Linked DNA regions of Arachidicoccus terrestris. The protein of the gene in region 1 interacts with the protein of each later gene in a pairwise test. Links are inferred from orthologs where the notes say so. Each region holds a gene or a part of one and is shown in the gene's direction. Other genes may lie near its edges.

Region 1 (3,940 bases):
TTGTAAGAACAGTGGCGCTTCAGATTCACAGATCGCTCCTTCAGATACAGCTGGCCTGGCCGCTTTTAATGCACAAAAAGCCGCAGATTCAGTCGCTGCCCTAAACGGGGAAGCGCCTGACGGAAATGGGGTAACTGACAATGGCGCAAACCAGGCTTTCACCTCAGGTGGCGACAATGACGCCTACACTGGCAGTGAGGATGAAGGCGGTGCTATCAAATCTGTGAACGACGACAATACGGGCGGCGACTATATAGATGATAACAGTGCAGGGGCAACTGCAGGTAATACGGAAGTAGCTGCCGACCCGACACAGACATCGAATACAGAAGCGAGAACCACCCAAAAGAAGAAATTCAGCAGTGCTGCTAAGGGGGCTGTCATAGGCGCCGGATCCGGTGCTGTACTCGGAGCTATTATTTCCAAGAAAAACCGTGGATTGGGCGCTGTAATCGGCGCCGCGATCGGTGGAGGCGCCGGATACGGCATAGGAAAACATAAAGACAATAAAAGAGAACAGGAAGGTCAATAAGACCTGTTCCCAATATTGATGTATAATACCGTTGACTGGAAGGTTTGATCTTTATAGATCAGGCCTTCTTTTTTGGGATAACGATAAACTTTTTTTAATCTTATAAATATTTTAGTATCAATTGAAGAAATTTCCATTAATTTTGGTGATACTATGACCAAGAGAAACTCCCGGACTTCTGCGCCGGTAAAACTAAATAATACGATTGGCGCCTCGGCTCTTCAGCAAACGATAGAAACGCTGGATGTATTTGGTGCCAGAGAACATAACCTGAAAGATATTGATATCCATATTCCTAAAAACAGGATGGTCGTGTTTACGGGTGTGTCTGGCAGCGGGAAGTCGTCATTGGCCTTTGATACCATCTATAATGAAGGTCAAAGAAGGTACATGGAGAGCTTTAGTGCCTATGCCAGGCAGTTTATGGGAGATATGGAAAGGCCTGATGTGGATAAGATCACGGGGCTCAGCCCAGTCATTTCAATTGAACAGAAGACCACTAACAAGAACCCGAGATCGACCGTCGGTACGGTTACAGAGGTCTATGATTTTTTACGTTTGTTTTTTGCCCGTGTGGCGGAAGCCTATAGTTATAACACGGGGAAGAAAATGGTCAAGTTCAGCGAAGAAGAGATCGTATCGGATATCTATCTCAGGCAAAAAGGCCAAAAAGCGGTGATTCTGGCACCTGTTGTCAGGGGTAGAAAAGGACATTACCGGGAACTCTTCGAAGAGATCCGCAAGAAAGGCTTTGTCAAAGTACGGGTAGATGGTGAGATCCAGGATCTGAAGCCGCAAATGCAGTTGGACCGTTATAAGATTCATGATGTAGAGATCGTCATTGACCGGATGAAGATAACCGAAGATATGCAACCCAGACTGTCTTCCAGTATTCAGCAGGCTCTTAAACTGGGAAAAGACCTGGTTTTCGTCCTGGTGGGTGATAATGAAACGCTTGCCCAGTATTCCAGACAATTGGTTTGTGCGGACACGGGGATCAGTTATGAGGAGCCTTCGCCCAATTCTTTTTCTTTTAATTCCCCCTATGGCGCTTGCCCGCAATGCAGGGGGCTGGGAGAGATTTATGCCGTTAGCGAAGAATTGATGTTGCCGGATAAAAAGTTAAGTATAAAGAAAGGTGGCCTTGCTCCATTGGGAGAGGAGCGGAGTGCAAGCGTTTATCAACAGGTTGTGCAATTTAGTAAAAAACATAAGATCCCATTGGATAAGCCTTTGGAAAGCCTTTCGAAAAAGGAGCTGGATTTACTGCTGTTTGGGGATGGTGACGCACAAAAAACTTTTGAAATAGACGGGCAGGACGACAGCATTCCTCAGGTGTATACAGGAAGTTACGAAGGAATGGTTCCTATGCTAAAAAGATGGTTCTCCGCCTCTGGTAGTTCTGATCATCTCCGGGATTGGGTATCCGGTTTTATGGAACTGCGTCCTTGTAATATGTGCGAAGGACAGCGGTTAAGGAAGGAAAGCCTCTGGTTCTGGATCGATAAACACAATATTGCCCAATTAGGTGATATGGATCTCGAGGAGCTTGCCGGCTGGTTTACAGGGCTGGAAAGCCGACTCTCCAAGAAACAAAATGTTATTGCTAAAGACATATTAAAGGAAATCAGAGAAAGACTACAGTTTTTGCTCGATGTAGGGCTTACTTATCTAACACTTAACAGGCCGAGCCGGAGTTTAAGCGGTGGGGAAAGCCAGCGCATCCGGCTGGCCACTCAGATTGGCTCTCAATTGCAGGGGATTACCTATGTATTGGATGAGCCTTCTATCGGACTTCATCAAAGGGACAATCATCGTTTGATTACGGCATTGCAGCATTTGCGGGATATAGGCAATAGTGTACTGGTTGTAGAACATGATAAAGATATTATGCTGGCATCTGATTATCTGGTGGATATAGGCCCAAGAGCCGGTCTCCACGGTGGCGAGATCGTGTTTTCCGGAACGCCCTCCGAGGCGCTTAAAGCTCATACGGAAACAGCCCGCTTTTTAAACGGAGAAAAAGCCATCGAAATACCAGAAATGCGCAGACCCGGTAATGGCAAATGGATTGAGATCAAAGGTGCCAGTGGCAATAACCTTAAAAACGTCCATTTGAAATTACCCCTGGGCAAGCTCATCGTTGTGACAGGTGTCAGCGGTAGTGGTAAATCAACCTTAATCAATGAGACATTATATCCTATTTTGTCTAAACATTGTTATCACTCTAAAATGACGCCTCTTCCTTATAAATCAGTCAAGGGGCTGGAAAATATTGATAAGGTGATAGAAATTGACCAGTCGCCTATTGGCAGAACGCCCAGAAGCAACCCGGCTACCTATTGCGGTTTTTTTACAGATATCCGACAGTTATTTGCTGCGGTACCTGAAGCCAAGATCCGGGGCTATGCACCGGGGCGGTTCTCTTTTAATGTCAGAGGGGGCAGATGTGATGTTTGTGAAGGAGGGGGAATGCGTGTTATAGAAATGAATTTTCTACCAGATGTGTATGTGCCTTGTGAAAAATGTGGAGGTAAACGCTATAATCGGGAAACCCTTGAGATTCGCTACAAAGGCAAGTCCATCAGTGATGTCCTGAATATGACAGTAGATGAAGCTGTGGAATTTTTTCAGGCGGTTCCTTCCTTATATAGAAAGGTAAAAACCTTGCAAGACGTTGGGTTAGGTTATATCAGCCTTGGACAGTCTGCCGTAACGCTTAGCGGAGGAGAGGCGCAACGTGTAAAGCTGGCCACAGAGCTGGCCAAAAAAGATACAGGTAAGACTTTTTACATACTGGATGAACCAACAACCGGGTTGCATTTTAGTGATATTCGCCAGCTAATGCATGTGATGGATAAACTGGCTGACAGAGGTAATACTGTGCTGATTATTGAGCATAACCTGGATGTAATCAAAGTAGCCGATCATGTCGTCGATTTAGGCCCTGAAGGAGGAAAAGGGGGCGGCGAGATTTTATTTGAGGGTACCCCGGAAGAAATGATTCACTGCAAGGAAAGTTTTACGGCTAAATTTCTGGAAGAAGAATTAAAAGCGACACCTGTCAGGAAAAAAACTGTTGGGGTCCCTGCTGCCAAAAAGAAAGCTGTGGCTCCGTCCGGTAAAAATACTGCTTCAAAAACTAAAGCAAAAGCCGTAAAAAAGAAATAGGTGATGGCTCATGCAGGGCTGCATGGAAAGAAAAATCGCCGGACAAGTATTATTGCCCGGCGATTTTTCTTTAATATTCAATGTACCAGATCTGGCTGGTCAGCACCTATTTCTCTATAGGGTTTTTCTTACCTGCCAGCAGTTTTTCCAGGGTAGAAGCCAGGCGCTTTTGTTTGGTATCGCTGCGTTTTGCTCCTTCAATCCAGGTGACAAATTCTTTTTGATTAGCAGAAGGCA
Region 2 (3,271 bases), 1.8 Mb from region 1 along the record:
TCACTTCCTTCTAAGGTATTCATTTTTATGCCGCCGGCATGATCCTTATGCAGGTGTGACAGCAGGACTTTGGTCACTTCTCCCGCGCCGATACCGTGGGATCGCAGTAGCTGATGGATCTGCATTTCCCCATCATTTGTAAAGCCAAGTCCCGTATCCAGAAGGAGAATATCTCTGTCCGTAACAATTAGAAAAGGCTGGATTTCAACAAGTAAACTTCCAACCGCTCTTTGCTGCAGATTATCCGTTGCCGGATCAAATGGGATAAACTTCTTGCTGGCATCTATGGTAAAAGCGCCTTCTGATAAAGGTATTATTCTCATGGCGCAAAAGTAACCCATTATTTTCAACGAAGATTTAGAGACACTGTTATTCTTTCGGTGGGCCACCTTAAGGAATAGGTAAATAGCACCTCATTAAGAAAGCAAGTTCGTAACTTCGCTCTATGCCTTTTGAATTACAAGCCGATTATACACCCTCCGGGGATCAGCCAGCGGCCATCCGTCAGTTAACGGATGGACTGAATGCAGGCGAACAGTTTCAGACATTATTGGGCGTAACAGGTTCCGGTAAGACCTTTACGATGGCCAATGTCATCCAGAATGTACAGCGCCCCACCCTGGTCCTGACACATAATAAAACCCTGGTGGCCCAATTGTATGGAGAGTTTAAACAGTTCTTTCCGCACAATGCTGTTGGCTATTTTGTCAGTTACTACGATTATTATCAGCCTGAGGCTTTTATGCCGGTCAGTAATACCTATATCGAGAAGGATCTCAGTATCAATGAGGAACTGGACAAGCTGCGGCTTCAGGCCACTGCTCAGCTCCTCAGCGGTCGCCGGGATATCGTGATCGTCGCCAGTGTCAGTTGCATATATGGTATCGGGAACCCTGCAGAGTTCGAGAAAGGAATCATTCGTTTACATGTCGGCCAGGTGATCCCTCGCCAGGCTTTTTTACATGCCTTGGTCAACTCTTTATACGTCCGGACACAAGTCGATTTTACCCGTGGCAGCTTTAGGGTGAAGGGGGACACGGTCGATATCAATCTTCCCTATGTGGACTATGGATACCGGATTACCTTCTTCGATGACGAGATTGAGTCGATTGAGACGATCGATGTCATTACCAATCAGCGGATGCTGAGAATGGACAATGCCGCCATTTTTCCGGCCAATCTGTATCTGGCACCCAAGGACATGATGCAACAGATCACTTATGAGATCCAGGACGAGCTTCGGGCACAGATAGAATATTTCGAGGGCATCGGCCGGCACCTGGAAGCCCAACGTATTAAAGAAAGAGTAGAGTATGACCTGGAAATGATGCGGGAACTGGGGTATTGCAATGGTATTGAGAACTATTCCCGTTTTTTTGACAGGAGAGAACCGGGGACCAGGCCTTTTTGTCTGTTGGATTACTTCCCTGACGACTTTTTATGTATTCTGGACGAATCACATCAGACCATACCCCAGATCTCCGGCATGCATGGAGGAGACAGAAGCAGAAAATTGACACTTGTCGAATATGGATTCCGGCTTCCCAGTGCAATAGATAACCGCCCACTCAGTTTCAGCGAGTTTGAATCCATGATCGGGCAGACCATATTTGTCTCTGCCACGCCCGGCAATTATGAACTCGAAAAAACCGGCGGCGTAGTAGTCGAACAGGTCGTGCGGCCCACGGGTTTATTAGATCCACCGATTGAAATCCGGCCCAGCCATGATCAGGTCGATGATCTTCTGGATGAGATCGACCAACAGGTTAAAAAAGGAGGTCGTGTTCTCGTTACTACGCTAACAAAGAGAATGGCCGAAGAAATGGATAAATATCTCAAAAAGATCAATATCAATTCCAAGTATATCCACAGTGATGTCGATACGCTTGACCGTGTGGAAATCTTACGTCAATTAAGACTCGGAGAGATCGATGTATTGGTCGGGGTGAATTTGCTGCGTGAAGGGCTGGATTTACCGGAAGTGACCTTAGTCGCCATCCTGGACGCCGATAAAGAAGGCTTTTTAAGAAATGAAAGATCCCTAACCCAGACGGCAGGTCGCGCGGCCCGTAACGCAGAAGGCCGGGTCATATTTTATGCAGACAAGATGACCATGAGCATGCAGCGCACCATTGACGAAACCAACCGGCGAAGGGAAAAGCAAATCGCCTATAATGAGGCACACCATATTATCCCTACAACGGTTGCAAAAAGTAAAGAGCAGGTCTTTGCCCAGACAGCCGTCCTGGACATTAAAGGATTTGACGAGCATAAAGCCTATGCGATCGGTTATAATGAGGATATCATCGAACACAAGGTGAGCGAATCCCAGGTGGATCCGGCCAGGCGGACGATCCCCTTCCTGGAGAAAGCTGTTACCAAGGTTAAGAAGCAAATGGAAAAGGCGGCTAAAGACCTGGACTTTATAGAAGCGGCCCGCCTGAGAGACGAAATGTTCGCTTTACAAAATGAGTTAAAAGCAAAAAAATAATAGGAAACGGCTCAACTGCTAAGATGCCCGGCATAATGAATAGACACCGGCATTTTAGTATAAATACCGACATACAGATCGATTTCTACACATCAAACCCCTTATGTGGCGCTCTTTCTCCCATCATCGTTACCTCAAAAGTATTACTTGGGGTAGATATATTATTTAAGACGAAGGCGTCGTAAACCGCTTTTCGCACCCCGAAATAGACACTATAATAATCGGCTTCCATCTGGCGTGGATTTTTATGATCGTAAGGTTTAATTTTAATCCTTGGCCACAGCACAAGGACCGGACCGTCTCCGGTAAGTTCTGTCACCTTTACATCCGGCGCCGGGTCTGAAATGACTGTAGGAATCGTCTTCATCGCCTCGATAGCCACTTGTCTTGCTTTATCTACATTAGTGTAGTCCGCTACCGGCACTTTAATATCTATCCGGAGGTTATCCTGATCCGTATAGTTATTGATCACACCTGTGCTCAATGCACCATTGGGTAACCGTATGGTTTTATTTTGTGAGGTTAATATCGACGTGTAAACGATACCAATCTCTTTAACGATCCCAAACTGCTGTTGCGCCTCAATCAAATCGCCTACTTTAAAGGGCTTTAAAATCAGAATCATGACCCCGCCTGCAAAATTCCCCAGTGTCCCGTTTAGCGTACTGCCAAGTGCAAAGCCAGCGCCTGCCAGCAATGCCGCAACGCCGGTAATATCAAAGCCCAGTATACTGATAATGATCAGCACCAAAAGAACAATAAAACTTATTTTTATTATGG

The links.
Region 2: the proteins of uvrA (region 1) and uvrB interact in binary tests that used the Escherichia coli proteins (3 or more experiments, as listed by UniProt). The link is inferred for Arachidicoccus terrestris from one-to-one orthologs.

Annotation. Positions count from the first base shown.
Region 1 is NZ_CP083387.1:1,384,942-1,388,881, reverse strand. Bases 290-3,903 are described here. They hold uvrA (excinuclease ABC subunit UvrA), read left to right. Parts: upstream 290-685; coding sequence 686-3,703; downstream 3,704-3,903. Other genes in these bases: K9M52_RS05540 (YdeI/OmpD-associated family protein), read right to left, coding at 3,810-3,903; K9M52_RS05550 (YMGG-like glycine zipper-containing protein), read left to right, coding at 290-532. Also shown: more of K9M52_RS05550, read left to right, coding at 1-289; more of K9M52_RS05540, read right to left, coding at 3,904-3,940. UniProt on the Escherichia coli protein: The UvrABC repair system catalyzes the recognition and processing of DNA lesions. UvrA is an ATPase and a DNA-binding protein. A damage recognition complex composed of 2 UvrA and 2 UvrB subunits scans DNA for abnormalities.
Region 2 is NZ_CP083387.1:3,171,825-3,175,095, reverse strand. Bases 24-2,968 are described here. They hold uvrB (excinuclease ABC subunit UvrB), read left to right. Parts: upstream 24-445; coding sequence 446-2,491; downstream 2,492-2,968. Other genes in these bases: K9M52_RS12310 (mechanosensitive ion channel family protein), read right to left, coding at 2,577-2,968; K9M52_RS12320 (MBL fold metallo-hydrolase), read right to left, coding at 24-323. Also shown: more of K9M52_RS12320, read right to left, coding at 1-23; more of K9M52_RS12310, read right to left, coding at 2,969-3,271. UniProt on the Escherichia coli protein: The UvrABC repair system catalyzes the recognition and processing of DNA lesions. A damage recognition complex composed of 2 UvrA and 2 UvrB subunits scans DNA for abnormalities.